Regions from separate parts of the Paenibacillus sp. 22594 genome, predicted to be linked through region 1. Evidence: predicted binding sites of a transcription regulator. Region 1 holds the regulator's gene; each other region holds the start of a gene.

Region 1 (10,534 bases):
TCAATCAAACCTGACGTCATTGTATTTGTAGATAACTGTTATGGAGAATTTACGGAAAAACTTGAGCCGCCACAGGTCGGGGCTGATCTCGTAGCGGGTTCGCTCATTAAAAATCCCGGCGGTGGAATCGCGGAAACCGGCGGTTACATCTGCGGCCGTCAAGATCTTGTGGAACTGGCAGCATACCGGCTAACTGCGCCGGGTATTGGCGGGGAAGTAGGCGCCATGCTAGGAACGACACGCGGGCTCTATCAGGGACTGTTTATGGCCCCGCATACAGTTGGGCAGGCAGTCAAAGGCAGTATCTTTGCAGCTGCCGTGTTTCAACGTTGCGGCTTTACAACTAAGCCGGCATGGCATGAGCCGCGTACGGATCTGATCCAGGCGGTGGCCTTTGATGGACCAGAGCATTTGATTGCCTTTGTCCAGGGTATCCAGCGTGCTGCAGCTGTGGACAGTCATGTGGTTCCTGAACCGTGGGATATGCCTGGTTATGAGCATCCTGTCATCATGGCGGCAGGTACGTTCATTCAGGGTGGCAGCTTGGAGTTATCAGCAGATGCCCCCATACGTGCTCCGTATATCGGATATATGCAAGGCGGATTAACGTATTCTCATGTAAAGTTCGGAGTTTTGATGGCACTGCAGAGTATGAGAGATCGTAAATTACTGTGAAATTTACTGAATCCAGATTTACATAATCCCCCAAGTCTAATATGCTTGAATCAGTGTTCGGGCAGAAATGCGAATCCCTACTTCAATCATGGTGGGGGTTTTCATTTTATACATACGAAAGAAGAGGTGAACAATGGTAACCCAACAACCTGGTTTTTTCTTTGCAGGAGGACTGAACGTACTGCTATTTTTGTTTTGGCTGGTTTGTGTTGGATTGGGAATTTACGCATTTGTTTTATTTGTGAAGCTGGCCCGTAGAGGAATTACGGCTCTGGACTTGTACAATTATGCAAAGAACCGTGAGATCCGGGAACGCTTTGAGTCGGTACATAAAGACGATCAGTTATAAGCTATCCTTATAGAATCTTATTTCGCAGCGCTTTACCTTAGCAGTGCTATAGTATTGCTCACCCACTTCGGCTGGTGGGTTTTTTTGTGTCACGGAGAGTTCCAGCTTTTGCTTGTGGATTGTTCTCTGTGATATACTTCGGAGGTCATGTTATGTTTTAGCTTACATTCACTTCACTTGAAATCTTAAGGTTACATAAAATCTTGTGAGAATATCTTACACACCATTGACACGCCAAATAAGGAAATGTACAATGAGATGAGAAAAAGATCATTGGAAGGTTGGATGAGTCATGGGTGATGAAATCCGCAGAAATATGGCATTATTTCCTATAGGAATCGTAATGAAGTTGACTGATTTATCTGCAAGACAAATTCGTTATTATGAGCAGCACAGTCTGATCGTGCCCGCGCGCACATCCGGCAATCAGCGTTTGTTCTCATTCAATGATGTAGAACGTCTTTTGGAAATCAAAGCATTAATCGAGAAGGGGGTAAATATCGCCGGCATTAAGCAGGTGATGAACCCTGTATCGAAGGAATCGGAAGAAGCTACTGTCATAACCCCTGACACAGAGGTTAGACGTAGAGAGTTATCTGATTCACAGCTGCACCGTTTATTGAAGCAGGAACTGGTTTCCGGTAAAAGACCGGGACAAGTATCTCTTATTCAAGGCGAGCTATCCCGGTTTTTTAATAAATAATACAAAGAGACGTGAAAGGGAGAGGGTAAAGTGAGCTTTTCAAAAGATGATATCCTGCGTATCGCAAAGGAAGAAAATGTCCGTTTTATTCGTCTGCAATTTACCGACCTGCTCGGTACGATCAAGAATGTAGAAATTCCTGTCAGCCAGCTGGAAAAGGCGCTGGACAACAAAATGATGTTCGATGGTTCTTCCATCGAAGGTTATGTACGAATCGAAGAATCTGACATGTACCTCTTTCCTGACCTCAGTACATGGGTGATCTTCCCTTGGTTTGCAGAAAACCGGGTTGCGCGTTTGATTTGTGATGTGTATATGCCTGACGGTACACCTTTTGCCGGTGACCCGCGTGGTATTCTCAAACGCTGCCTGCAGGAAGCTGAAGAAATGGGCTTTACAGCCATGAACGTAGGACCGGAACCAGAGTTCTTCCTGTTCAGAACAGACGAGAAGGGCAATCCGACAACAGAATTGAATGACCAGGGTGGATATTTTGATTTGGCGCCGACCGATCTTGGGGAGAACTGCCGCCGCGAAATCGTATTGACACTGGAAGAAATGGGCTTTGAAATTGAAGCTTCTCATCATGAAGTAGCTTACGGCCAGCATGAGATTGATTTCAAATATGCAGATGCCATCAAAGCTGCCGACCAAATTCAAACCTTTAAGCTCGTCGTGAAGACGGTTGCCCGTCAACATGGCCTGCATGCTACTTTTATGCCCAAGCCTCTTTTTGGTATGAATGGATCCGGGATGCATGCTCACCAATCCCTGTTCAAGGGCAGTGAAAATATGTTCTACGACGAGAGCGACACTCTTGGACTTAGCAAAACTGCCCGTTATTACATGGCGGGTATCCTAAAGCATGCCCGTGCTTTTGCAGCCATCACGAACCCGACAGTGAATTCCTACAAGCGTCTTGTGCCCGGCTATGAAGCCCCTTGCTACGTAGCTTGGTCTGCGAGCAACCGTAGTCCAATGATTCGTATCCCGGCTTCCAGAGGACTCAGCACACGTATTGAAGTTCGTAACCCGGACCCTGCAGCTAACCCGTACCTGGCACTTGCTGTAATGTTGAAGGCAGGTCTAGACGGTATCAAGCGTCAGCTGGATCTTCCTGCTCCCATCGACCGCAACATCTATGTGATGTCTGAGGAAGAGCGGATTGAAGAAGGAATTCCTAGTCTGCCGTCCGATCTGAAGGAAGCATTAAGCGAAATGATCCGCAGCCATGTTATTACTGAAGCCCTTGGTGAACATGCACTGGCTCACTTCTATGAGCTGAAAGAGATCGAATGGGATATCTACCGCACACAAGTACACGAATGGGAAAGAGATCAGTACATGACTCTTTACTAGGATGAAGCAGCCCTTGGCGCCGTTGGCGTTGAGGGTTTTTTTGTGTGGAGTTTTATGAGCCCTTCAATAGGCCGTACAGAATGAAGTAAACGTGATGTCGTAAAAAATCATTAGGATTTTAACAGTTGCCTAACACATACATTCGCTTGCCTCAATAGGATGTTATTGTTCACTATTATAAGGAGGCAGGCAACGAATGCAGAATAAAAATCCTATATTAAAGAAAGTAAGATCTGCTAAATTGACGCAGAGGCATGTACATGAATTTGAGGGTAGTACCAAATTGGCAGAAGAAGGTGCAGATCGACATAACCATCGGTTCGCAGGTGTTACGGGACAAGCGATTCGGGTAGGGAAGAGCCATGTCCATGAAATTGATCTCACTAAAACGGATTTCTTAAACCATTTTCATAATCTCAAAAAGATTAGGACGGGGCCGGCTATTTCGGTTGGAAATGGCAAGCATGTACATTTTGTTACGGGTCTCACTACTTTAAATGATGGTCATCAGCACCAATTTAATTTTGCCACTTTGATTCAAGAACCGCTTATTTAACGTGTTCATTGCCCCGTCAGTGTACTGGCGGGGTTTTATGGTGGTGCGCTTATTAAGGAAGAGCATTATTGAGAATTTATTAATGTGGACAGGCTACCGGCGTATAAATGATGTACATTCACAGAATACCCTAAATACTAAAAGGTGTTTTAGATATGTGGTCGCGCGGAAGGGGCTTCTGATAGGAACAGGCATCTCGAAGCGCCTGTAAGGCATGATTCCAACATTATGCGAAGATGCTGTCCGACTGCTTGGAAATCGGGGTTTTGCACCGGTACGATACTTCAAGCGAAATAGGAATTGGATTGGACACCGAACCGGCCGCGGCCGTCCCACCGGAGGGTTTCACGATCAAGCTGTTCTAAAGGGCCGCGACGATCAAGCTCTCTATGAAGATTATATACAATCGTTAGCTGAATATTGGGGTTTCGCTGTGTCACCTTAGTAAAGCTTAAGGAGTTGAATAAGGCTGGAGGGGAAGAAAGATTGCCAATGAACCGCAAACTCGCGTTGCTCCACCGAAACCGAAGGAGATCGACCGCAAAAAGGCAGAGCTGAATCAAGTACAAATGCTCCTTGCAAATATAGTGGAGAGGAGTGAATCATGTGAAAGGTGAATATCTTCAATATTTTGGCGGTTTGTTATTGGTGGCAGGATTAATTGTCTCTGTTCCAATAGCAGTTAACGCTGAAAGTGTACTGACTGGTGTGTATATAGCCATGTGGTCGTCTATTGGGGGAATGTTCTTATAGGTTTTGGGGAGTTGCTCCGTTCTATATTGCGGATAACTAAATAGAGAACTAATGTTCGTAAATTGATATCGCTAAATAAACCAAAAGCCCCGTTTTCCGGGGCCCTTAAGTTCTGAGTTAAGAATTTGCATATTTTGTTATTTCATCAGGAATCTCAGTTTCGCCTAGAATTGATTCAACTGCTTTCCAAGCTTCTGCGAACTGTTTACCGGTATAATGGGTGCGGCTGCTGGCCGGGTTTGAGAGTGACATGTCAAAAACGATATACTCGCCTTCCTCCTCGATCACCCTAAAGCTGACGGCACGGTCTTTTTTTTGTATCCGTACTTCTTCCAATGTGCATCCTCCTCATTTCCAATCTGGGAACAAACTACCTTAGTCTTATCAAATCATGGACAGAAAGGCAAGCTAAGTCATGAAAATGACACGCATATCAGCGGTAACACATCATTTTGAACGAATGCCAAAAAAGAAGGGGAATGGTTTTTGATAAAATTAGCCTGCTTAACCGTTTACATATTGTTCCATGCGGCTGTATACTACCAATAGAATGAAATATGACCCACATGCATATTTTTTGTGGTTCAGCTCTGATTATTGGGAAGATAATCGTGGTATTATGTAGGTGACTATTAGTATTGTATTGTAATACTTGTCTTAACGGTTTTGCTGCTTGGGATTCGTACATAATTGCTTAAAAATGTGTAATTTATGAGCAGTGGGAAACAGGAGATAAGGAGGAGCTGTTTTGAAATCAACATATAAGGTTCTGACGAGCGATGCCGACTTGTTCGCGGCAGCTCTCGCACAAGTGAAGGTATACGTTGTTCAATTGATTGATGGCAAACCGCACGTCATAGCAGATTATGCCGGACCTGTGCAGAGATGGACGCCTGAAGATGTACTTGTAGCAGGAATGTGTTACAGCCGGGAAGGGTTTGAATTCAGAGTCCGTGTGCCTAAGAAGCAAGAGTAACGGACAAGTTCTTACGTTAAAGGTAAACCACTCCTGATGTCGAATTAATAGAATAGGAGGTGGTTCATTGTGAGTGCAGTTCACTATGAGCTTCAATATGTGAATGGACAAATTGAAGAACTGGAATCCACATTCAAGACGGCGGAGGAAGCACGGGCACATCTGAAATCTAGCGGACTTACAGAATGGATTATGGCGGGCGGCAAACACATTAATCCGGCGAATGTGATCTCTATTAAGGTCAAGGAAGCTTAACCTGAGTCTGTGAGCTGCTGAAAAGCGGCTCTTTTGTTTTAATAAGCTGTTATTGTTGCCGGATAACACATACCAATACGGCTGTTATTGCATCTCTTATACTATAAAACGTAAAAGAGGTGTAATGATGACAGAACGCGAACGTGCGAGAATCCGCAGAGCCATCAGTTTGCTGCGGACACAAAGAGCTATTTTGCTGGAAAGACTGGAAGAAATCAATGAAAACTTGCGCCGGGTGCCAAACCCGAGCCGTGCCAGACGTGAGCTGCTGGCTGCGAGGGCTTCCATACGGGAAGCATTACGCTTAAACGCTGCGGCTATCCGATTGCTTAGAAGTGTGCTGTAAGGTTTAATGGTTGGAGCAGAAACTTTAAAAGAAGTCTTGTAATCCAAGGCATCCCCCGGGATGCCTTTTCATAGGTGTGAATCCGAATATCTTACATAAGTGAAAGGTGATAAAGATGAAAGAAGATTTACGGCAGCGTATTGGATTACAGAAGCAGCAGGAAACTAGCGGAGTGGAAATTACTTCTGGTCTGAATGAGATTTTAGAAGATATTACAGTGCTGAATATTTCTAGGGAAGATGTGGAGAAGGGAAGACTGGAGAATTATTTACGGGAATTCAAGAAGTATGAGAAAAAGAAAATGCGCGGGAAGGTAACGCTCATATTTAACGGGTATGAGCAGGATCGCAGGGAGATTTATCAGATCCGTGAGATTACGAATTGGGTGGATCGTCTGCTGAAGAATGTTCCTTACTTGTTCTACTTTTTAAGCAGGGAAAATTATAGTATGCGCATTGTCTTTTTTTGCTTATCTGAAGTGGTAGGGCGCTCTGGGGTAGAAGTGTCGATCACCAAGGAACAGGGCCGAAGATTGATCGAGAAAGTTACCAAAAGTGCAGTAGTCTACGCCAGGAAGCTGAAGGAGCCGGAAGTGGTGCAGCTTGTACTGGCTGAAGGCATTCTGGATGAGCTTGGATATGAGCAGACTGAGCAATAAGAGCAATGTGCTCCCGGGTCGTGAATGGTATAAGCCTGAGATTCACCGGGAGACACATTAGTCGCCTATTGCTTCAATATGTAGTCATAAACAGGTTTTACATGAAGTTGAAGGACGTTATTTGCTCGGAGTAGACAATTAGCTGTTTATATTCAATTTCAGTTCCAAAGCTGGCGAAAGGCCGTACAATCACATTATCCAAGACTACAAAATTGTAATTGAATGTCTTTTCAGGATGCTCAGCACCCAAGTAGGAAATGTATTCATCAACGATGACATCGTCCATCAATGATTTGAGGTTAAATACATCCTCATTACTGCTGGTGTTCGAAGCTACATTGCCTTGAATGCTGCCGAAGGCTGTAAGGATATTGACTCTGCGTTCCCCATGATTATTGTTCAGTAAAAGATTGGAGAGCTTACCTAATGCATCGACCTTGAAGTCGACATGGGTTCTTATTTTGGATTGATTCAAACCAGACACTTCCTTTCAAGATTTAATTTACCAATATACAGGTTTCGACATATTACTTCACTTTTCCTGTTTGTATGCGAAATAAATGTTTGAACATGAAGGACACCTTGTGAGACGTTGATAAATGTCTCACAAGGTGTCCTTTGTGCTGTTATTCTCGAATGGTTACACGGGTTCCGATGGGAACAGTTGCTGCGAGGGCTAACACATCTTCATTGTACATACGAATACAGCCATGGGATACCTTTTTGCCGATGGAGGAAGGGTCATTGGTTCCGTGAATCCCGTAATGGGGCTTGGACAGGCCCATCCAAAAAACGCCGAAAGGGCCACCGGGGTTTTTCTGTTTGTTGATAATGGTATATTCTCCAACTGGAGAGACGGACAGCATCTTGCCTATGCCGACAGGAAAACCTCTAATTACAGTGTCATTGTCCAGCAGATACAGCATCCGCTGTGACAGATCGGTAATGATTCGATAATTGGGCATTTTGATCAACACTCCTTTTATGATCAGAATATGAGTGGAGTGTAGAGAGAGTTCTGGAAAATTAGATAGAAAATCACAAGCGAACAAATGTTCCTTTTCGGTTAATCAGGCACAGGGGACAAGATAGGGCAACAAAGAGTACTAAATAGTGTGAAGAAAATAATTGGTAGATTGGAGGGAAAAGGAAAAAACAGTTCCGCTATTAAGCGGAACTGTTTTAAATGAGACGGGGACTTACTAATGAATATCACGGAATAGGCCGATAACTCTGCCCAGAATCGTAACTCGATTCAAACGTAGAGGCTCATAAGCGGGATTCTCCGGCTGCAGACGGATATGATCACGTTCTTTGTAGAAGGTCTTAACTGTTGCTTCATCTTCTTCAGTCATGGCAACGACGATATCGCCATTATCTGCTGTCTGCTGCTGGCGGACGATTACATAGTCACCATTCATAATGCCAGCGTCGACCATACTGTCACCAAGAACAGAAAGCATGAACACTTTGTTATCACCTACATAATGGGTAGGCAGTGGAAAGTAATCCTCAATATTCTCTGTTGCTGTAATCGGCACCCCGGCGGTAACCTTTCCAACGACTGGAATGCGTGTTACCGTCTGAACAAATTGATGAACATTCTCGGAATCCTCTTGTCCCAGCAGTTCTATTGCACGCGGTTTCGTTGGATCACGACGGATAAGCCCTTTCTTCTCCAACCGGTCCAGGTGACCGTGTACCGTGGAGCTGGAAGCCAGTCCTACAGCTTCACCGATTTCCCGGACAGAAGGCGGATAACCCTTGCTGCGGACTTCGTTACGAATAAATTCCAGGATCGCCAGTTGACGACTCGAAATCTTTGACATCGGAATCAACCCCATATACTATGTTTGGGAAAATTATAACATAGAACTTCCGTTCGTACAAACATAAGTTCTAAAACGATTGGGAATGGCAGCTGGAGAATGGTAAAACGGATTTGATATAAACAGAAAAGGGGTTCGGAGAATAAGGGAACAATTGTTCGAAAAAGGTATTGAACAAAACACATGTTCGTGTTATATTAATTCGAAAGTAAGAACAAGTGTTTGGAGGCCGGTTAATATGTTAAAATACAGCACATACCGCAGTATTTACGACGAGGTTCATGAGGACCATACAGCGAGAGCCCGTTCTGCATACAATGATAGACTAGATATGAAGAATCTTCTTTTCTCATTAGCGGCAGCATGCCGCAGATTGCTCCGTCAGGATACAATTGTAAAGCTGGCCTTGATTTTTCTATTAGTGATTTCCGGATTTACTGTGGTAGGCAATGTTTTTGCGGGATCGGTGTTGTCATCCAAACAGGAGAAGAGGGTTGTTGTTGAACGCGGGGATACACTTTGGAGCATAGCACTTAAGAATAAACCGGCTCATATGAAAACGGCTGTATATATAGAAGGAATCAAACGGACGAGCGGTCTTGAGAACAGCAACATCAAAGCCGGCGATGTGCTAAGTTTACCTGTATATTAATACTGATGGAGTGCCTATAGATGGATACCAGGAGCTTTCAGGGAGCAGACCTTGACAAGCTCTTTTTCTCATGGCAAAGTTAGAATGAATTTATAGGGGAGGGGAACATATTGAACATTGACGAATTGGTCGCCCGCATCAATGAATTAGCGCGCAAACAGAAGAGTGACGGCCTGAATGAAGAGGAGCTTAAGGAAAGAGCCAAGCTTCGCGAGATCTACCTGGGCAATATCCGCAGTAACTTCCGTGCTCAGCTTAATACTATTGAAATTGTGGACAAATAAGCGCATGAACAAGGCAACAAGGCAGGAGTTAATGATGCTCTGTTCCTTTTCATAGATATTATAGGATGACTAGGGGGAACTGACATGGCCCGTTCTTGGGAAAGAATGGTTCAACGCAACACACAGCAAATCAACAAGCAACGCAAGAAGCAAGGGAAAGATTCCATCTATGCATCAACCACTTCTGCAGCTGCAAAGAGCAGCGATATTTTTAAAGGCCGCAATATTGTTTTTCCCGTAGTATTATTGATGCTTGGCATCATGTTCTGGGTAGTTGGCTCTATAGATGAAGCTAAGGGCAGCGGTATTCTTGCCAACTGGCTGGGAGTTGTATTGTATTTCCTGCTCGCGGCACTGCTTTTTTTCCGTCGTCCATATTTAAAGGTTGAACGTGCCAGACTTGCCACCATTAAATACAATCGTGAACGCCAGCTTCCGGCAGGGGATATTGAAAAAATTATTGTCACCCGTGGCGCAGTTTCCATTAAGTACAAAGGTAAACGCACACAGTGGGTATTCTCCAAGCTGCTCAACCGTTATGACATTAATGCAATGGGTGAGCGTTTGGAGCAGTTCGCCAAGCAGAATCATGTGGAATATGTGAAAGAATAGAAAGATACGTCCAGCATAGGGAGAGGGAGAACTATAATGCCGATTTCCGCCGTACTCTTTGACCTTGATGATACGCTGCTCTGGGATGAGCGGAGCGTTGAAGAAGCATTTCGTTATGCCAGTGAAGCAGCAGGTGAATCCGTCGATCCTAAGAAGCTGGAAGCAGCTGTCCGCAGAGAAGCGAGAAATCTGTATGAATCATATGAAACGTTTCCGTTCACCAAGCTGATTGGAATCAATCCTTTTGAAGCGCTGTGGGGGAATTTCACAGCAGGTGAACAGCTTGAATTCCGGAAGATGGAGCAGCTTGCACCTGTCTACCGTAACGAATCCTGGCGCCGCGGGCTGGCAGCACTGGGTGTGGAGGATGAAGCGCTGGCTGCAGAGCTGGCTTCTAAATTTGCTGCGGAACGCCGTAGCCGTCCTTACATGTATGAAGAAACACTGCATGTACTGGATCAGCTCAAGGGTAAGGTGAAGCTACTGCTCTTGACGAACGGGTGCCCTGCGTTGCAGCAGGAGAAGCT
Region 2 (10,534 bases), on a different contig from region 1:
GTATATTGAATGTACAAAGAAATCGCTCCTTTTTTGAAATGGTTGCTCGACACTTCCATTTTACCAAAGGGCGATTTCTTTTTGTGATTTTTGAAAGAATTGTAGGAACGTTCCCCCGCTTAAACAGCGGAGAGGACGGACTGATTGCGGAAAAGCGGTAGCGGTCGCCTTGCTCTCCGGATTTTTACCGCTACGGGAAATAAATAAAATCTGGAGAGCACAGCGATTGTAGCAACGGTCCGTTCGCGGAGCGTCCGCACCAAGTGCACAAGTCTATCCAACTCAAAAACAGCGGGGCTGTCTCAAGTAGCCATTTCATGGCTTTTGAGACAGCCCCTTTTTTCATGCTAATACCATTAATGACACGTTTAGAGAAGTTAGTGTTACTTACTTAACTAATGGGGAACGTTAGCAATAAACCAACAGTAGTTTACGATTTTATTTTTCTGTTTAAGACAGCTGTTGGTTTTTATATTGGAACCTTCTAAACGAGCTCTTTTGGAATTCGCTAGTGAGCAGTATGCGTCTACTGTTCGTTAATTTACTGCATACATAGGTAAACAGCTTTTTTGGCATTCACCCAGCTTTCAATTCAATAGCAATTAACTTTCATTTATAATCTTTTAATACCGCCCCAAGCTCGGCTGTATACTTGGTCAGCCTTAAGCTTATCTCTGTGCGCATAACATCACGGGTCAGGCCAAAGCGTTCCTGATATCCCCTGCAAAAGATTTTGTAATACACCAGGAACTCCTCCTGTTCATCTGCCAGTACCCGGATATTCCGCTGCTTCAGCTCTTTTTGCAACTGATAGGTATCCTGCATGATGCGGCGCTGAATAGTTTGACCGGCCATTAAATAGGCGCGTTTGAGGATATTGCCGGAGTTCTCGATCTCCTTCAGGCTTTTGCCAACCATTGTATCTATGTAAGGGAGTAAAATGAGGTCGCGTACCATCGTCCGCTCTCCGATCGTTATCATTTTATCTCCCGGATCCCGCTGCTGCTCCTCGTACTGTTCCACATGCTCCGTCATGATCATTTTGGTTTTCCAGCGTTCGTTGCCTTCAAGTTTACTCATTTATAATGCCCTCCAATCTGTTCAGCTCTCTCCAGGGCAACTCCGGATTCAAGTAAGGATGATGCTCTAATAAGGGCCTGGTTTCCGTACCGGGCTTTAATTCCGTCGATGGCCCGTTCCTTATTGTAAGAGCGGACCCGGTCATCGAACAGCGTAAGCTGGATCACACGATCATCCGAAAGGTGGGACAACGTGATGGCTAAGCGCCCTACAGGCAGTCCGGACCAATGGTCCACGAACAATTTCAGCGCCGCTGCGGCTACCTCATGCGTCAACGATGAAGGCTCGGGCAATGTCATCTGGCGCTCGTAGGAGTGTGAACGCTCTCCGTCTGTCTCCAAAACGGAAACAGATACCACAGCCCCCATATAACGATACCGCCGTGCCCGCTGGCACACCTCAATAACGAGCTCAAGCAGCACAACCTCAATATCCATAAGCCGGGTGTATAAATTCCAGCGCAGTGCCTTGCCATGCCCCACGGATTTGATCTGATGGCGGATCCCCGTGACCACTGGACTAGGATCTAGCCCACGCGCAGTTTGCCAATAATATTCCGCCTGGATATCACTTTGCTTGCCCATGGTCATTCGCATTCGTTGTTTAAACTCGGGCAGCTCCATTCTGGCAATATCTCCGATTGTGGAAATACCCATACGCCAAAAATTCCTGGTCATTCTAGACGCCACCATAAACATATCCTGGACCGGCAGTCTCCACAGGGTGGACTCTAATTGGTCGAAGGTAAGTTGGTATATCCCATCTTTCGTCTTTTTGGCATAATTATCTGTAGCCATCTTTGCCATAACTTTCGTAGACCCAATGCCTACCCGGGTCCAGACACCTGTCGACAGCAAAACATGGTGCTGGATTTTTTGAATCATATATTTCAGTGATCCCCCAAAATAAGCGAGTGAGCCTGTGATATCCAGAAACTGCTCATCGATGCTGTAGGGTTCCACCAGATCCGTATAGGTCCGGTAGATTTCTGATATCAAAAGCGAGACCTTAATGTAAGTTCCCATGCGGGGTCGTATGACAATTAGCCCAGGGCATTTTGTCATAGCCTCCCCCACCCGCGATGCCGTTGTTACTCCCTGAGCTTTGGCAATGGGGCAGGCGGCCAGCACAATGCCGTTCATACGGGTAGGGTCTCCGATTGCAACAGGTTTATCCCGATATTCGGGATGGGCTGCTTTTTCAACGCTTGCATAAAAGGATTGGCAGTCGGACAGTAAAATAACGCGATTCTTAGGCATAGTGCTTCTCCTCTACCCGCTGCCATACAATTTCAATCATTTGACCGTTTCGAATCTGCATAAGATCCGCCTCCAAAACAGGAACATTTGTTTGTATTATAACCACGTTAGAGATTTTTAAGCAATGGTAAAATAGAACAAACGTTCCTATTGCCGGCGATCACCTAACCTTTGATGGGATAATAGGCCGGCAGAGCTTTCACACCAGGCAAACGGTCATACGCTGGACCTACGCTGAAGTATTCATCACAGGATATATGGGAGTTTTTAAGTTCAGCGTAAATCCCCTTGGTATTAACCCCCCGGGGGGGGATATAATCAAATCAGTTGAAAGCCAAATTCACAGGAGGATTGTTATGCCGGAAGCAGTTATCATCAAAGATACCGATAATAAACAAAAAATAAAAATAATCCTAGCGCTTGCTGTACCTGCTATGATTGAGAACTTCCTGCAGACGGTTGTAGGGTTTGTAGACACTCTTTTTGTTTCCAATCTTGGTTTGAATGAGGTTGCCGCTGTGGGTGTGTCCAATGCCATCGTAGCGGTCTACATTGCTGTTTTTATGGCCATTGGAGTTGGAACTTCCTCATTGATTGCTAGAAGCGTTGGTGCAGGCCAGGTCGACCAAGCGAAAGCAATCGCTCGGCAATCCACATGGATTTCTGTTATTGCAGGTATTATTTTTGGCTTGGCTACTCTCTTCTTCGCCGAACCGTTGTTGCGTATAATGGGAGCGGAACCAAGCGTCATAAAACAAGGAGTTGTTTATTTCCAAATCGTAGCTATACCTTCTGTTTTTCTAGCCCTTATGACCATATTCGGAAGTATTCTTCGTGCGGCTGGCAATACAAAGACACCGATGAAGGTTGGGATTTGGATTAATCTTATTCATATTGTGCTGGATTATGTGCTCATTTTTGGACTTTTTGATTGGGCCGGAGGGGGGATAGCTGGCGCTGCCTGGGCAACATCAATCGTGCGAATCATCGGTGCTATAGTCTTGTACCTTTACATTCGCAAATCAAAGCTTTCATTTTCCATCTGGAAAGGCTCTGCCAGTGAGTATACAATGCCGCTGTTAAAGCTTTCGGGTCCTGCTGCAGCGGAAAGGTTAATCATGCGCTTTGGTCAGGTCTTATACTTTGGTCTGATCGTCCGTCTAGGAACGGATGTGTATGCTGCCCATGTTCTGGCTGGAAATATCGAAGTTTTCTCCTATATGCCTGGATACGGCCTTGCCATTGCAGCAACAACCTTAGTAGGGCAGCATCTGGGTGCGGAGCGAAAACAGGATGCCTACCAGTATGGCATGCTCACTGCATGGATCGCTGTAGTATTCATGGGGGTTGTCGGTGTACTTCTCTTTTTCTTCTCACCGCTTGCTGCCAGCTGGTTTACTAAAGATAAAGACGTCATTCATATGGTCACGACAGCCCTTCGAATAGACGCCTTCGCCCAGCCATTCCTTGCAATCGGGCTTGTAATTGCTGGGGCGCTACAGGGTGCTGGAGACACCAAAAGTCCAATGTATAGTACAACAATTGGGATGTGGCTGATTCGAGTCGTGGGTGTGTATGTATTATGTATATACTTAGGGATGGGGATCGCGGGGGTATGGCTGTCCATTACCATAGACCTTATCATACGAGCTGCTTTTCTGCTGTATAGATTCAGAAAACATATGCATGTGCGCCAAACCCTTCAATAAGTATTTGTGGCCCATACCAAATACCCCGCCAATTCTGGAAGGGTACAGAGGTTACTTAATATTTAATTTATTATCATGACTGCCTAATTTATTTGTAGTATGAAGTAGTCAGGGGGATAAAGACGGAGGAGCCCTCTTTAACATCCCCGGTTACAAAAAGTTTACTTACTCCGGAAATATTCACTTCTATCGTTATGAGTCCCTCCTCAGCGGTAATGTTCTGTTTCTTAAGCACCGTGTCGGTATCACTATCTATAATGGAGAAGTCTTCAATATCGTCGCCGATCGCCGCAACCTGGAGATACAGCTTCTGATATTTTTTATTGGGGTAGAGCATGAAGGAAGAGCCACGGGTTCCACTGCCGTTATCGAAATGGACATCTTTATAATCCTTGTCTTTATACACCGTTTTGTCCGGATCTTTGGTGTGATAGGACGAATCAAATCCGGCAGCAATCGATACCCCCTCTGTTTGTTCTCCTAACAAGATTGTGTTGGCTGCGGCATTAAAATTAACGGTAACGCCTAACAGGTCGGATACGGCTCTAACAGGTAAGTACGTTGTATTGTTATAAGTAATCGGAGCTACGACTGCACCACTGCCATTCTTAAGCTGGACGGGTTGGCCATCGACCTTGAATTTGATTCCGGGATTGAGGAAAGCCTTGATCTCTTGCAGGTTGGCACCGGCATATACACCTGTCCCCATCCCTCCAAGTACAGCAAAAACAGTTAGCGCGGCTGTTATCTTCTTTTTCACTTTATCAAACTCCTCTCCGTTATTTCAAATTTTGATTTCCTATATTGGAAGTATAATGAATCATCCCCTGGTATGCAATATTTTCCGGGTCTGCCCTTTTCGAGGCTGTATCAAAACCCAATATATGGTACGATCACAGTACTAGCTGTATTTAAGAGCATGAAGATTGATGCCATGCATACCGTACTATAAAGGGGCTGATCGAGATGGCTATCTTTTACTGGGCTCTTTTGGTTATAGGAATTATTGTTGTTGGTGGTTTATTAGGTACTAAAAGACGTAAGTGATCCTAAGGCTGCTATGCCCTTAATCCATAAAGATAATTACCGTACTGCGGACGAACCTCTTTCGCGAGCCGCATAGCATATCTCAAATAGTACGGGAGGTATGTTCTATGACACGGTTACTTGATGCAAGAACTTCTCAAAATGCAAGTATTGCCGGCAGCATGAATGGTGTGGGATTGACAGCCAACCAGAATGTGCTAATCGGGCAGATTGGACTAACCACTGCAGGAGCGGAAGGTCCAATCAGAGTACAACTTAACGGTGTTGCATCTTTTTTTGTGTTTTCAGGAGGATTTATCACGTTAACCCTGTTTGCTGTTAGAGGGAGTGCAGCTACTGATCCCTTAGTGGCTTCAAACCGACTTCAATTAAATCCTGGAGCAACAACACCGACTAATTTATTTCCGCTTTACTTAATATGCTCTGACTACAATCCTGCTCCAGCAGATGAGATCATCTATTCCTTATTTGTGAACAGCTCGATAAACGTTAACCGAGTAGGTCCCGAAAGTTTCAATGGATGTGCTTATTCTGATTAGGTAATTCTTGAAAAGAAGAAATCCGCCAGCCTATGGCTGACGGATTTTGTCTGTCGATGCAGCGTAGATGCTAGAGCAGAATGGTCTTCGAGATGATTACCAGCAAAATAAACAGAACCAGGATTGCACCGGTAGAAGTAAATGCACCATATCCGCCGCCGTATCCGCCAACATTTTCACCCATAATTTAATTCCTCCTTAAAATAGAGTACGGCTTAGGATATGCGGATTCCCCTCAAGCGTTTGGGCATACCGGAAAAAGATGTGGCATCAGCGATTGGTGAGCGGAATTAAATAATAACAAAGATGTAACTTTAATGACTGTTAAGAATTGCCAAGGAGGTTTAAATAATAAATAAATAGTATTTTAGAGATAGCAGTAAGGGAAGTGAAAGATATGAAAAAAAAGGACATCCAGCTTGCACTTGTTTCCAGCATGTGTCAACGTGTCCATCTGGTTAGCGGAGAAACGTATACTGGAAAATGTGAAATTAATCCGGCTGCCGACGTTTTAGAGATTATAACGAATGAGGGACGGCTTAAGCTCCCCTACTGGACCATAAAACGTTTCGTACGGCTGTAACCCCTGAGGTGAAATCCATGAGCAAATCCAAACGTTCCGATCAGGCGATCGTCTCCCTTTTACTCGGTCTGGCTTCTTCTTTGATTATCGCCTTCTTTGTCATACGCTATATAATTCAGAATGTCTCGTTTGCCCCTTAAGCTCCACGTAACCATCTCCTGATGGGAATCGGTTAATGAGGCGCGACCCGGACGTTGCTTCTTTCCCATTCCTTCACGCCAGCACACGCAGCACGTCCTCTATCTTCCGCTGATGGGAGAGTACACCATAATTCATCCAGGCCATAAAATCCACCTCGTACACGCATCCGCTGCGTACAGCGGGTAGTCTGCTCCATAGCGGTGTATCCAGCAATTCCCGCCCTTCCCCTTCCTGCCGGTCAAAGGTAATGAACAAATGATCCGCAGTCAGCTGCGACAGCTCGTCACGGGTAAGGTTCACACGCTTCTGCCCCCGGGTGAGCTCCTGGACGAGCGAATGCGGCTGCAGTCCCAGATCTTGATGCAATACGCCTCCTGTATACCCCAGCTCCCCACATCCATATAAAGTAATTCCGCAGGAGGAGATCCGTAAAAAGGCTACGCTGCTGTCCTTCACGGAGCGGCTTAGCTGCTGCCTGGCCCGCTTCGACTGCTGCTCGTAATTGCCAATAACCTCACGCACACGATCCGTCCTGCCGAAGATAGCGGCTGTGGAGTGCAGGGTTGCCCGCCAGTCCTCCTGATGAAAAGGCAGCCGGAGCAGCGGGGCAATCCGGCGGCACTCATCCAGATGCCAGCGCTGAAAGCCATCATCCAGCAGGATCAGCTCGGGCGTATAACGGGAGAGTTCCTGCCATTCTCCGGTTGAAATATCGAATGTCGGCACCTGATGGAGCCCCAGGTACTCCTGCTTCCCCCACTGGGCATGGGATAACTGAACCACCGGAACAATACCCAAGGCCAGCAGATAATCCTCCAGAAAAGGAGCGAATACACGAACTCCCTCTTGATGAAGACTTCTATATTGGCCGGGGGTTATCCCCACCAAACCTTTAAAGCGCCGGTTGAAATAGTACTCATTGCTGTAGCCGACGGTTAGTGCGATATCATGCAGACGGTCACTGGTCAGAAGCAGCTGCTGCTGCGCCCGTTCTATACGCAAGGCATTCAAATACTCCAAGGGGCTCTGGCCTGTCATCTCTTTAAAAAGCCGGGGATACCGGGCACGGCTAACACCTGCAATCTCCGCCAGGTAGTCGATAGTGACCTCTTCACTAAAACGCTCCTGTATATAACGTATGGACCGCCGCACTGCCTCATGATCATCCGAGGTCTTCAGCCCTGTGTCATTCGCGCGCATAATCAGCAGCAGCAGCTCCTGAAAACGGATATGACCCGCGAACCCTTCGATCTCTTCCGGGCTTCTGCGGCTTTGACAGATCGATTCCAGCAGCAATGCGCACTGTGAGTAAGGTCTACAGCTGACCGGACCCGGCCGAAGCATGCCGTTCTCGGGCATTCTTTCCTTTCTGCTATGTCCGCTGTTCCCGTTCCCAATAATCTCGAAGGTAATCCGATAAAAACAAAGCTCCTTCTCTTCCGCGTGAATCCGGTTGATTGAGCCAACTTCGAACAGGAACCCCGCTCCTTTTTCTAATCGAAAACGCCGTTCACCAGCTTCGACCCAGCCCTGCCCCTGCGAAATAATGATGAGCGTGTAGTCCTGAAACACTGCAATGGGTCTATTTTCGTTGAGGGATAGGGTAACAGATTCTATATTGGTTAAGCTGTAGAATAGTTTTTTGCTAATACTGTCACTCGGATTTTGCAACATTCCCCGCCTCCTAATTGAGAATCATTTTCATCATCTTAGTGTAGAACAAAAAAGAAAGCCTATCAACTATGCTGATAGACCTTCTTTGTGCTTCATCGCGCCTGGCTTCTATTTATTTCACCATAGCCTCCAGCAGATCATCTAGCTTCATCGAATTAGCCGTAATGGCACCGGATTGCCAATGAGAACGTTCCATTTTATAAATATTTCCGTTCTTCACGGCAGGCAGGTTCTTCCACAGCGGGCCATCGAGGATTTGAAGCGCCTCTTGATTCTCCGCTGTATCCCATCCCCCATTGTCAGGAAAGACAATAATGTGATCCGCTTCAAGCTCAGGAATAACCTCTTCCGATATTAGAGCCTGATAATCTGTCATCTCCGCAGCCATCGGGACTGGTGTGAGTCCGAATTGATCATAAATAACACCGGTGAACCGGTTTTTGACACCGAATAAAGCGAAGGTTTTGTCCGCGACATTCAGCCGGATAACTGCCACCTTCTCTTGTCCAAGCGCCTGCTGCAGCCTGGCTTTTCCATCCGCCACCTTCTGATCGTACTCCTTAAGCACGGCTTCTGCCTTCTCCGGAATGCCCAGTGCATCTGCAATGGCTGTCAGCACTTGTCTGGAGTCCTGCAACACCCGCTCCGGCAGACGGTAGGTGGGGGCGATCTTGGAATATTGTTCAAATTTGGCCGCATCTGCGCCGCCGTCGACGATAATCAGATCCGGATTTTTTTCCAGCAATGCCTCTATGCTACCGGAGATATCGAATTCAGGCACATCCAGATTCAAGTAATCCTGCTTGCCCCAGCTCGGATGATACCATTGAACCACCGGAGTAACACCAAGCGCTGTCAGGTAATCCTCCAGATAGATCCCTGCTACCCGCTGAGGGTTGACGGGAATTTCAACATCTCCGAACTCACCGGCAACGGTCCGTGTCCCGGCTTCAGCTGGCGTGCTGCCACCTGTATCGGCTGGCGTGCTATTTGCTGTGGCTCCATCCGCCAGATTTGTAGCTTGAACAGTGCTGGTACCTGCAGCATTATTATTGGTTCCGCACGCCGCAATTGCAGTCAATGCCAGAATAAGTACGGCTGTCCATATAAGTTTTCTACCCCATTTTACCATTGAATTATTCACTCCCGCGCTCTGCTGTGATTGATTATCATTCTCAATAATCTCAATCCCAATAGTAGCATGTCTTCCCCAGCTTGCAATGCACTTTCTCTGCAAAAATCTTATACAAACATATGAACCAGTGAAAAAATATAAGGATAGTTTATGGCATGAACCCTATACGCTTATTTTTTAAAAAAAGGCCCTGCCGATAACCGGCAAGGCCAAGTGCATACAACAGGTGTTGCTTCTACTATAACGGATAATTATTAAGAGAGTGTATGAAACCCCGGCTTCCTTTTAACGTAATGATGAAGATATTTATTAACGGAGGCGATGATTTTGCAGCAAGAAAACAGGATTTGCCCGACATGTGGAGGCAGCCATTTCACGAAGGGAGTAATGAAAAGCAGTGATGCCAACGTAAGACCGATCGGCAAACCTTTTTCATTGGGCTCTCCAGTGATTTTCACCTTTTGCAAACAATGTGGCGAAGTCGCTTCCATAAAAATTGAAAAGCCCGAGAAATTCTAGTCTGCTGCTCAACTGTCATTCTCTGTCCGAAGTAAATCGATTCCTTGTGTAAGGATAATTTGATTACCCGGCCGGTCTGCCCAGAAGATTGAATCCCCCACTCTCTCCACACCTTGACCCGAACCATAGGTTGGCGGCTTAATTCTGTTCACAAATTTGAATTCATGACCATCGAACCTGTAATGATCCATGCCTTGAGCATATTCCTTGCCATATTCATTCGATCCATGGAGATTGGCATAGAGATTATCTTTTATAAAAAAGATTCCCTGGTAACCGCCCTCACCACCAAATTTCCCTGATAAAGGGTATACTGCCTGTTGGCGAAAATCCCTGTCAAATCTTCTTATTTCATTTCTATCATGATAGACCACCCAAAATGATCCTTTATACTTAGCTATGGATTCTGCTGTACCCTGACCGATATTATATTGCTCAATTTGCTTCAGATCTGAAAGTCTATACTTCACAATTCGACTAATCCGCTCCTCTTCCGGCGGAGAGGCATTGAAGTTATAAACAGTAGCGTACAGAAATTTATCTGAAACCAAACAATCTCCAAAGGACATGAAGCGTTTCTTTCCGTCTTTGCCTGTATAAGCATTTTTCTTTTCCGTTATGTATTTCCCCGCCACTCCATACACTGAAATTGTATTGGAAAGAGCAAAGTCTCTATCCCGGTCCGAAGTGATATAAATCCTTTTTTCATCTGCACCTACGCCTTGCCAAGCGCTGAAAGGATTTTTCATTTTAATCGCAGTTATTTTTCCATGATAAGCATTTGCCTGGGAACTCACAGCAAACCATCCGCTGATCCCAGCAATTACACAAGCTACAGTCATCATTCT
Region 3 (10,534 bases), on a different contig from region 1:
ATCGTATCATTGTTGCGCAGGGTGCCTGTTGTGTTATTCATCATGGTGTTGCCCTGCTCATTCATCATACGGGTACCGGTACCCGTGTTATTCATACGGTCATTGGTGGAAGAACCGTTATATACCGGTGCCGTTCCACCCATACCGGTAGTACCGGAAGCACTGGATGCATATCCTACACCCAGCAGACTCATGGACAATACAGTGCCGCAGGCAAGACTTGTTATCAGCTTGTTCAAGATGTGATACCCCCTTGTGTGATTTGTCGCTGATAATTTCCCCCTTCGGCGCCTAAACTATGCAAGTCATTTTTACACAGTCACCACATTAACTGTCTTGCTGGCAGGATCATAAGTCACCTTGGCCCCGAGCGCTTCAGCCAATGCCCGCACGGGAACATAGGTGGTTCCATTATCCAGTACCCCAACCGTTAGCTTAATCCCATTCAGATTGATGGTAATTTCTACATCCTTGTTCACTTCAGCCTCACCTCCGGTGATCCGGCTTAAGGTTTCCTTAACCTGCTGGGTGGTCGGACGCTGACCTTCCTTAAGCTGTGCAATAGTCAAGCCAAAAGCCATCTGCAAATGCGAATAATCCTTAAAAGAAGTCCAGTCCCCACCCCATTCGAGTCCCAGCTTTTTCGCTTCCTGCACGACCTCCTGCCAGTCAGCCAGCTTATCTCCATTCCCATCCCGGTTCATGTCCCAAGAGACGTTCTGCCCATCCGGCAGCAGCAGCGCGAAGTCCATCGCCAGACCATAATTATGATAGCTATTGCCACCCTTGGCATTGGTTACTATACTGCCCTTCTTGGTTCTCCCCAGTGCGTAAAGCGCATTCTGTTCGGCTATAGTGCGCATGCCCTGAGTAATGACAATTGGGATACCTCTGGCATAACATCGCTGTATCAAGACATTTGCAGCTGCCAGCAGGACAGGATGAAGACCGCCGAGCCGGGCTGCCGATTTACTTTTCAACTCATCTATAGTCAGCATCGAATCCCCTCCTGATATAGTAAATGCCCTATATTCCACTGTTGCTTGTACCTTCTCACTTCACTGTAAAAGAAAAAACCCCGAACTATGCGGGGCCTGAGCATCTTGCCTATATGGGTGTACGTTTACCACCATCTGCCGACCGTTTTCCGGATGATTTCTGCCCAAACAGGCTAAGATAAAAGCGAAAGGTGGGATAACAGCATGGACATCCACAGTGACAGCTACAAAGTCGCGGCATTGAGTGAACAGGAGGATGCGGTGGAGATCATCCGCCAGGCCGAAGCGGCAATTGCTCAAATGAACGGCAATAAACCCGTGACTCTGATCGCTTATGAGAGAACAGAAGCCCCATTCCGCGCTTTTAAATAAAGAACAGGGGCTCTTCATCAAATGGGTTCTCGCTGACCCTCAGACGATATATGCCTCCACAATATCATCGATATCAATCCACTTCCATTCATCCGCCCACTGCAGCTTGATCTCGCGCGAGTGGGTGTGAATGGAGGTCACAAAGCCGTTCAGCAGCTTATTCTCAAAAGCATCAAACAACCACCGTTACCCGGACATGACTCCGCAGCGACAGCGCCAGCGTGAACTCGATCTCCTCCAGCTTCTGCTCATTCAGAACCGGCTTCATACGGCGAAGCATTTCCCGCTTATCATTCCGAATCAGGCTCTTGTGCTCCGTCAGCATCATCCGGCTGCTCTCCCAAAGGCTGTTCCCTTCCAGCTTTTCTCCCATTGCCGTTCCTCCTTCCAGGGTGATCTTAAATCGTTTCACTGATTGCACTCTCGCCAGACACGAACGTATGTTTGTATTATACGCCCTTCTCCGCTTATTAATCAATCAGAAAAAAATATATGCAGCCGCAATAGAATGACTAAAGTGAAATCCAGGCGCTTCAATTTCTGTCTGGTACGTTCCCAATAGCTAACAAAAAGGCGCTCACAGTTTTTCTGTGCAGCGCCTTTGTTATGCCCAATGAAAGGAAGTCGCCTTTATGGAGGCGTTCCTTTTTACTTAACGTCAGTTACCGAAGTTCCTGAACCGGACTGTGTATCCTTGTCTGTATTGTCTGTATTTGCTTGTGTGTCTGCAGCGGTGCTGGTATCTGTACCAGACAATGTTCCTTCCGCCGCACTCCCCTTCTCGATCAGCCCTGCGGCTACTCTGGCTTCATTCAGCTTGGATATGCCGTACAGCATCGCCACATCCGCCTGCTGGTTCATATCCTTGAACTCATCCGCTGTAACGTCCGGGGAAGCCGCACTCTTCGAGGCCTGCTCCTTGATGGAGTATGCACTCTGGAACGCAATCATCGAGTCTTTCAGCAGCTTTTGAATATTCTCTGGCAGGTTTTTGGAAATTTTCACATCCTTGACTTCATCGGCGATATCCGAAGCCGTGTCCTGAAATTGATCCATTGCCTTCTCCAATTCCTTGTCCGTTGCTTTTCCTGTCGAAAATGAGGTTAAGGTAGTGTTGAACGCGTCCAATGAGGACTTGCCCTTTTCATCAAATTTTGACATTTCATTATAAAAGCTTTGTACCTTCTCCTGCACTTCTTCGTGGGAAGCTGGTGCCGAGTTATTGTTGCTGCAGGCGCTTAGAACCACAACTACCATTAGTAACACTGCCAGTAAGGCTTGTCTCATATTAAAAATCCCTCCAATTAACAGAATAATATCGAGTATTGTAAAGTGCAACTGAAAATTATGTAAAAATAGCAAGAATGAAATATTTGGCGGAATTGAAGCGTTTCCATTCAGTGCAAAACAAGCAGAAACGGTAATGCGTCCTTTTAAAGGTAACTACCGTTTCAGCGAGAAATAGAAGGATAATGTATAGCGTTGAGTATATAATTTTCAAAAAAAAAGACCCCCAGCAGTGTCTGGAAATCTCTGTTTATACTATAATGATTGCAACATGATTGATAGAGAGGAAGATAGCCGATGCCTTATTGCACTAGCTGTGGCGCAGAATACAAGCAAGGTGCCAAATTTTGCGGAGAATGTGGAGCAAGTACTGAGGGAGATTCAGCTGCGCCTATACGCCGTCCATCTGCTGGAGCGGCACCCGGATCGGGTTCAGGACCTGAAATCGAACTGTGGCAGGGTAAACCAGCCGGTATTTCCGACCGCCTCAAAGGCATTATACGCCTGAACACAACTACATATACGATCACCAGCCAGCGTATTATGGTCAAAACCGGACTGATTGGCAAAGACGTTGAAGAAATCGAATTGCTGCGGGTGAATGACTTCTCTGTGGACCAGTCCATCATGCAGCGTATTCTCGGCATCGGGAGCCTTACGGTATTTTCGGATGACGCTTCATCGCCGCAGCTGATATTGCGCAGAATCCGCCATCCCCAAACCGTAAAGGATGTGCTCCGCAAAGCTGTGCGTGATGAAAAAATCGCCAATAATATCAGCTACCGCGAACAGATCTAAACACCGCCCTGCTTTTTAAGGAAGATAGAATGCCCCGGCCGGAATAACGCCTTTGACCTGTCTGGGGCTTTCCCACATCAGAACCGCCCGCGCATCACCCTGGTTTTCATAATACTCCACCTTCAATTCATGCAGCTTGCCGGCAATCAGATTCACTATACCCTGCCGTTCCTGCCCGCTCTGCTTCACCCAACTGTCAATGACCAGCACCCCATCTATCCACACCCGGATGCCATCGTCTGAAGAGGAATATATCGTATAGCTCTCCGTGTAGGCCGGACTCAGCCAGCCGCTCCAGCGCACAGAGAATACATCGGCTGGAAGCGCCGGATCGGGAGCGGACTGCCGCCAGACAAAGTTAATATCTGCATCGGTCCGGGTAACCGCGGGTGTTCCGCTGAGGGTTGCATTGCTGTAATATTGCCCATACAGTCCCGGCAAAGGGGCAGCTTCGGGCATTGAGGCATATATTGCCGCCTTCGCCGTATATTCATCCAGGGTAAACACAAAGGAATCCTTCATGAAAGACTTGATCGCCACATCACTGTTCTTCTCCAACAGCAGCTTGCCCCAGTTCATCTGGTAAGACCATTTATTCTGGGACTTGGCCAGCACAGCCGGAGACGGAAGCTCCCCATTTTCACCAATCGCAATCAGTTTGCCGCGTCCCAGCTCCCATAGAGTATCTTGATGGCTAACCTTGAAATCCGCATCATAGATATCCATTGCCAGTACATCCACTCTGCTGCTGCCCGGATAATAAATGGCCGGTTCATCTGACCATTGGTTCTTGGCATTGGGGCACCACACCCACAACAAATTATGAAGTTTATGATACGCCGTATACCGTTCGAACATGATGTCCCACAACTGGCTGAACGAGCTTTTCCGCCCCCACCAGAACCAATCGCCGTTCATCTCATGATATGGACGCCAGAGCACCGGCACACCTGCATCATTCAGTTTTTTTAACGACTGCGCTGTCTTGTCCAGATCCGCAATCAGCGTGTTGTACTGGACAGTACCCGGCGTAATATATTTGGCAAAATCCGCTTCACTGAGACTCATTTGGACATTCGACCACGCCGGAGCTGTCCCAGGCAAGTGGGCATGATAAGTCAGCGTCACGATTCCGCCCGCTTTATGCCACTTGATCGCGCTGTCAACCACCGCCTGCCGCTGGCTGTCGATTTGCTGTGCCGTCTGGTTCTCAATAGCTCCCAGCTCATAGCCGTGGATAGCCGCATATTGACCGCTTAGCAACTTCAGCTTGCTGCTGTATTCATCGGGGCTCTCCAGATAATCATGTTGCCCACTGAGCATTCCTTGCCCCTGCAGCCGGTACAACGTTTTCAGCAGCTTCACTGCCGGGAGGGAGAGCGAAGCATCTGCAGGAGCCATCAGCACATTCCGAAAGGCTGCCTGCCACTGCACATCACCCACCAGCCGTGAGGCGGAATCCAGTAAATCCCGAAGTATACGCGATTCCATCTTTTCCACCATCCTATCCCTTTTTTCTACATCATATGGGGACTTGTCGGACAAGTGCACGGCGAATCGACATGAAATCGGCATACCTATCCCACACGGAATCCAAAAACCATGATTCAAGCTATGTATATTTCTTTTTCAGCTATCTGGAATACCTCATTGGCAGTAATCCGACTGCATTCACCTTGGCCAGACTTCCCTCGACAGGTACAATCACCTTGCAATCCTTGCCGTAATCGGCAATCAGCTCTCTGCACATGCCGCATGGCGAGACGACTTGGATCTCACGTTCAGCACTATCGGGATCGGGATGTCTTACCGCAACTATCGTATCAAACTCCTTGTATCCCTCGGATATTGCCTTTCCGATCACCATCGCTTCCGCGCATACGGTAACTCTGGATAGGCTGGCCTCCACATGAACTGCGGTGAAGATCTCACCCGTCTTGGTCCGGAGAGCCGCTCCTACATGATGTCTCTCCCATTCATAACGCTTCTTGATGATTTCCTGTGCGCAGGCAATCAGTGTCTGATCCCCGGCAGTAATCTCGTAATCCATGATCTGTACCTCCTTTTTACTATTTTCAGTATACTAAATGGGACGGTATTTAAGATATACTGGTTAAGCCTACGTTTGGCAAAAGCATAGGCTCACAAAACTTAAGCTTATGCTTTCGAAGCAGTTTTGTTCGAAGCTGTACATTCAGAAGCATAGGCTCACAAAACTTTTAGGGGGCAGCAAAGTGAAGTCCAAGAAATTCATCTCAAGTCTCATCATCACCCTGCTGCTCTTGGCCACCGCTTATTGGTTTGAGGAGAACGACCAGCTTCCTGGCAGTCATTCTACTACAGGAGACACTGATGTTGTCCAGCTGGTGTTCCCCAGTGACCGTTACCCGGAGACAGCCAGGCACATTCAGGATGCCATCCGAAGCGGAGAGTCTCCCATTTGCACTATCGACCGGCAGGAAGCCGAAGAGAACCGCAAAGAATCACTAAAGGGGATCCCGACCAAAAAAGGATATGACCGCGACGAATGGCCGATGGCCATGTGTGAGGAAGGCGGCAGAGGTGCTGACATTGAATACATAACGCCTAAGGACAACCGCGGTGCCGGCAGCTGGGTGGGCAATCAACTGGAGGAGCTGCCTGACGGAACGCGGGTAGAATTCATGTTCAAATAGCCCAGCTTCCGCTATGGTGATTCCCGGATTGATACATGATCCGCAGCAGCTTACACGCTATATCATCCAGCATGGTTAACCTTGACCCGCCGCCAGGCCAGAATCCGTTCCACCTGAAACACACGTGGTCCGCCAGTAGTCAAACAAGTAGCCCGGAGAAGTCCGCCTTTGTGTCCATGCACTTCTATTCTCCGCTGTGTCATTTTGCCTGCCTTATCCTCGTATATAATCTCAACCACCTGACCGATCAGCTTTTCCATATCCTTCGGGCTCAATTGAAGCCCCTCCCTTCAAAGAAACAGAACATTTGTATGTATTATATGCGAACGAGTGTTCCGTATGCAATAATCTGCGAGAAAGATGCATTATTAAAGAAATAGCCCTATCTGGCATTCGCCAGACAGGGCAACATTTGCAGATTGAAGTTCTAGAATATGTTCTAGAATATACAAGCTCTAGTGATAATAACCAGCAGAATGAACAGTACCAGAATCGCACCTGTCGAAGTAAAAGGGCTACAAACCGGCACTACTGGAGGACCTTGATTTACTCCACCGACATTATTACCACAACCGCAACCATAATCTGCTCCCATAGTTAATTCCTCCTCTTAAATATTGACTACAGCACAGAATATGTTGCAGGCTAATGTGCTGCATGGGCCAATTGGCAAAGAAATCCCATACACCTAATCAATTGTGTGAAGAAAGTCGATATACAATTAGGAGAGCTCCTTTTAAGCCATGCTCACAAAACTTAAGACTATGCTTCCGGAGTGAGTTTTGTACGAAGAAAGACAGGAAACCATGCTCACAAAACTTAAGACTATGCTTCCGGAGTGAGTTTTGTACGAAGAAGGACAGGAAGCCATGCTCACAAAACTTTTAGGAGGTGTCAAATGGATATCGCCGCTTTATCAGTATCATTGGGTCAGGCCAGTCTACAACAGGCTGTAGGTCTGCAGGTGCTCAGCATTGCCAAAGATCAGGCAGAGATTCAGGGACAGAATATGGCTCAAATGCTTGGACAGAGCGTACACCCCAACTTGGGAAAAACACTTGATATTAGAGTTTGATTGCTTTATGCTTAGATACATAAGAACACAGGTTCGCGTCACCCTTAAGCCCTTTGGGCTTTTCTTTTGGCCGTGAATACGAACATACGATCTTGTATCTGAGGTGATCAAATGCATTCTTACTATCAAATGACTGCTCTGGAGAAGTGGACGGAAGATTTATATGAACGGCTGGATATCCGTAAGCCGGCACAAATTTCGATTGCATATATTGCCGAGCGCCTGAATATTTGGGTCCATTATTTGGATGTGAGGAGCAAAGGGATTGAGGCCTCTGCCGGTATGTACAGCATGTTTATCGATAACCGGCTTCCGGATGAACTTCAGCGCCTGGAATTTCTGCATGAGCTCTGCCATCTGCTCCGTCATGCCGGCAGCCATACGCTGATGCCTGAGCAATTTAGTCAAGCGGAGAGGGATGAATCGGAACGCTTTATTCTGTATGCGGCAATGCCTTACTCCATGATTTCGAAGATGACTCTGCCTGAACTCCGTGAAGATGCGATTCAGGAGCTTGCTGCTGCTTTTCAGGTTCCCTGCGAGCTGGCTCTGCAGCGGATCGATCAAATTCAGCGGCGTGTGTTCCAGGGCCAGTTGATTGCTGTGATGGAGCGAAACGAGGACAGAAAATTAAGCCACAGACATATTCGGTAAATGCAGAGGAGATAATAATGCAGACATGCATTTATCCGAGATCAGAGCCTATAGGTATCAATGAGCTGACCCCGCCGGCATCCGGTAGGGTCCAAATATCTAAATTGGGGGCCCCACCTTCTTTTACCCATAATCATCTGTCCTCTGCCTCTATAAAATACCCCTCATGCAGCATCGGCACCACAGCACACTTGTCAAGTTGGCAGCAGTACATCACATCTGCTTCATACCCCCGCTCACGCAGTTCACGTGCGCTTGCCGACTCCCAGATCAGCCTCTCTATCTTATGCTTCGAGTATTCATAAGCTCCGGCACAGACCTCCGCTTCCGGCGACAGGCTTCCTTGAAGCTGTGAAATGATTGCTCCTGCAGCCAAGTAGTCTTCAATGCCGGGACGCAGGTTATTTTCCTGATTGACCGCATCGGACCATTTCTCCCCGCAGGCAAGGACGGTGATATCTCTGTTCAGCTTCTGTGCGAATCGAATGGCAGACTCCGCCACAGCCGAGGCGTTCAATAGACAGCCAATGAGCAGAGCGGTAATCTGTGAGGCAGCGGATGTACATAATGCCCCGTTCAATGAGCACATGACATAATTACGTGCCCGATCCCCCGCTCCAAAAGACAAAGGAGACAGCGAATGCCCGCCCTCTCTAAGGGCTTCTGCTCTTCCCCACACCATTTCTGCATTCTTAGCTTGGGCGTAAGCCTTGGCTTGCTCATTTAGGGGTGGCGGGTACGGGTATATGATTGCCTGATGCTGCACCGCAGTCACCACCGTGGAAGAAAAACTAAGCACATCCACGATAATCACAATATCCCCACGTTGCGAAGCTGAACGAGTCCCTCTTGCCCCCCACTCCAGCTTGATTTCATAATCCATTTGGTCATAAAACAAGAAATCTCCTCCTTAATGACAGATAGTCTATACCAAACGTTAAACCCCTAGAACGATAACACCTAGCGTCATATACAAAAAAAGAAACAGCATCAATGCTACATTCCCGCCAATTGCCACCTTTTTGAGCTTAGGCTGTGTATTAACCCTGTTGGTAATTGCCATTAGCAGCCCAAGCGGGCACAAAAAGATGATCATCCCAAACCAAACACCTTGCAGCTTCTCTCCAGCCTCAAAGGGAAATACAAAACTGTAGACCGTAAACAAACCCGTAAGGATGAACAACAGCAATGGCAAAATAGCCCCTAAATTCTTCAAATCATACCTCCTGAAAATATGTATTTGATTATCTCTTAGGTATGCAAGTCCGCGCAATTCTTGGGAATCGAAATCATCACGCTATTGCATCCTTAAGTTGTTTGTTAGTTTGCACCTCACCAAATATAACCTCAAAGGGTTCAGGATAACTCTTACTCCTTGCTATTTCACAACCTCATAATTACCATTTTAACAGCTTATTTTTTTGAATATAAGCTACCAATTCAGTAATTTTAACTAAATTAATTACCTTTTTGGCAATATTGTTTATTTACCAATATGGTAATGCTAATATAATTTGTATCTACTTATTTTCAGCTTATAGAGAGGAGTCGAGATGAGGACTCTCGGTGATCGAATAAAGTACCTCAGAGAAAAAAAGAACATCATCCAAAAGGATTTAGCTGCAACGAGTGGCTTGACTATTGTGCAGCTATCACGGTATGAGACTAACGACAGGAAACCAGACCCTGAATCTCTGAGAAGATTAGCCGACGTACTTGACACAAGTGGCGATTATTTACTAGGACGAACTAATGATCCGAAACCACTTAATCAAAGAGAAATGAATATGTCCTTTTTTGGTGAGCCAGACAAGTACTCAAAGGACGAAATTGAAGAGATGGAAGCAGCATTATTGAAGTACCGTGAAATGAAGAAGCGTGTAACGAATGAAGCAGAGAAGACCATGAAATGAGCAATTCCCTCAGCCGATGAGGAATATTAGGGGATATCAAGGATGGAATTTGCGGATCAGATTAGAGCATTGGCTAAACGAGTTCAAAAAATGAAGGATAGCATTTTGACAGAGGAAGCTACCAAAACTTCTGTGATTATGCCTTTCTTCCAAGCATTAAATTATGATGTGTTTAATCCTGAAGAATTCCTTCCAGAATTCACAGCTGATGTTGGGATTAAAAAAGGTGAAAAAGTTGACTATGCAATAATGCAAAATAAAAAACCTATGATATTAATTGAGGCAAAATCAATAACAGAAATACTCACAAAGCATGATTCTCAGTTATTCAGATATTTTGGAACAACTGTAGCCAAATTTGCAATTTTAACAAATGGAATTATCTATAGATTTTATACTGACCTTGAAGAGCAGAATAAAATGGATGCTACTCCATTCTTTGAATTCAATCTTTTCGACATAAGAGAACATCAAATAGCTGAATTAATTAAATTTAAAAAAGACATATTTGATGTAGAAAGTATCAATACGACTGCATCTGAATTAAAGTATACAATTGAAATCAAGCGATTCTTGAAGGAACAATGGGAAAGCCCAACTGATGACTTTGTTTCAGCAATTTTATCTGATGTATACCCAGGAAAGAAAACAAGACAAGTTATTGAAAAATTTAGTGGCATTGTAAAACGTTCATTCAAAGAATTTGTAAATGATATTTTAAACGATAAACTGCAAACCGCTCTTGCAAATACAAATTCAGAT

Evidence for each region. The regulator LexA, encoded in region 1, represses DNA repair genes until DNA is damaged. The targets are predictions, from matches to a motif close to CGAACATATGTTCG.
Region 2: a site for LexA is predicted at 2,420-2,433, ahead of ACTJKB_RS26900 (DNA polymerase IV). Genes of this name have one in related genera too.
Region 3: a site for LexA is predicted at 7,285-7,298, ahead of ACTJKB_RS07410 (ImmA/IrrE family metallo-endopeptidase). Genes of this name have one in related genera too.

Annotation. Positions count from the first base shown of each region.
Region 1 is NZ_JBQENA010000001.1:453,978-464,511, reverse strand. It holds gene ACTJKB_RS01990 (aminotransferase class I/II-fold pyridoxal phosphate-dependent enzyme) at 1-675, shown strand, start outside; gene ACTJKB_RS01985 (hypothetical protein) at 809-1,024, shown strand; gene ACTJKB_RS01980 (MerR family transcriptional regulator) at 1,317-1,727, shown strand; gene glnA (type I glutamate--ammonia ligase) at 1,758-3,086, shown strand; gene ACTJKB_RS01970 (YmaF family protein) at 3,283-3,642, shown strand; gene ACTJKB_RS01965 (hypothetical protein) at 4,249-4,395, shown strand; gene ACTJKB_RS01960 (hypothetical protein) at 4,513-4,731, opposite strand; gene ACTJKB_RS01955 (hypothetical protein) at 5,144-5,371, shown strand; gene ACTJKB_RS01950 (hypothetical protein) at 5,441-5,626, shown strand; gene ACTJKB_RS01945 (hypothetical protein) at 5,754-5,972, shown strand; gene ACTJKB_RS01940 (hypothetical protein) at 6,088-6,630, shown strand; gene ACTJKB_RS01935 (hypothetical protein) at 6,728-7,105, opposite strand; gene ACTJKB_RS01930 (L,D-transpeptidase) at 7,257-7,595, opposite strand; gene lexA (transcriptional repressor LexA) at 7,833-8,459, opposite strand; gene ACTJKB_RS01920 (LysM peptidoglycan-binding domain-containing protein) at 8,698-9,111, shown strand; gene ACTJKB_RS01915 (DUF896 domain-containing protein) at 9,222-9,395, shown strand; gene ACTJKB_RS01910 (hypothetical protein) at 9,480-10,007, shown strand; gene ACTJKB_RS01905 (HAD family hydrolase) at 10,044-10,534, shown strand, end outside.
Region 2 is NZ_JBQENA010000011.1:156,633-167,166, reverse strand. It holds partial or broken gene ACTJKB_RS26910 (transposase) at 1-17, opposite strand, end outside; gene ACTJKB_RS26905 (hypothetical protein) at 610-1,080, opposite strand; gene ACTJKB_RS26900 (DNA polymerase IV) at 1,077-2,339, opposite strand; gene ACTJKB_RS26895 (MATE family efflux transporter) at 2,696-4,048, shown strand; gene ACTJKB_RS26890 (stalk domain-containing protein) at 4,137-4,808, opposite strand; gene ACTJKB_RS26885 (hypothetical protein) at 5,203-5,634, shown strand; gene ACTJKB_RS26880 (YjcZ family sporulation protein) at 5,705-5,818, opposite strand; gene ACTJKB_RS26875 (hypothetical protein) at 6,032-6,217, shown strand; gene ACTJKB_RS26870 (hypothetical protein) at 6,235-6,357, shown strand; gene ACTJKB_RS26865 (helix-turn-helix domain-containing protein) at 6,431-8,032, opposite strand; gene ACTJKB_RS26860 (ABC transporter substrate-binding protein) at 8,145-9,164, opposite strand; gene ACTJKB_RS26855 (hypothetical protein) at 9,489-9,686, shown strand; gene ACTJKB_RS26850 (hypothetical protein) at 9,695-10,534, opposite strand, start outside.
Region 3 is NZ_JBQENA010000002.1:127,609-138,142, reverse strand. It holds gene ACTJKB_RS07470 (WGxxGxxG family protein) at 1-239, opposite strand, end outside; gene ACTJKB_RS07465 (M15 family metallopeptidase) at 312-998, opposite strand; gene ACTJKB_RS07460 (hypothetical protein) at 1,203-1,370, shown strand; gene ACTJKB_RS07455 (hypothetical protein) at 1,410-1,550, opposite strand; gene ACTJKB_RS07450 (YolD-like family protein) at 1,543-1,743, opposite strand; gene ACTJKB_RS07445 (hypothetical protein) at 2,019-2,657, opposite strand; gene ACTJKB_RS07440 (PH domain-containing protein) at 2,955-3,455, shown strand; gene ACTJKB_RS07435 (glycosyl hydrolase) at 3,471-4,946, opposite strand; gene ACTJKB_RS07430 (cytidine deaminase) at 5,089-5,505, opposite strand; gene ACTJKB_RS07425 (NucA/NucB deoxyribonuclease domain-containing protein) at 5,690-6,130, shown strand; gene ACTJKB_RS07420 (hypothetical protein) at 6,193-6,405, opposite strand; gene ACTJKB_RS07415 (YjfB family protein) at 7,029-7,205, shown strand; gene ACTJKB_RS07410 (ImmA/IrrE family metallo-endopeptidase) at 7,317-7,859, shown strand; gene ACTJKB_RS07405 (2-phosphosulfolactate phosphatase) at 7,993-8,757, opposite strand; gene ACTJKB_RS07400 (hypothetical protein) at 8,797-9,075, opposite strand; gene ACTJKB_RS07395 (helix-turn-helix domain-containing protein) at 9,413-9,772, shown strand; gene ACTJKB_RS07390 (type I restriction endonuclease) at 9,815-10,534, shown strand, end outside.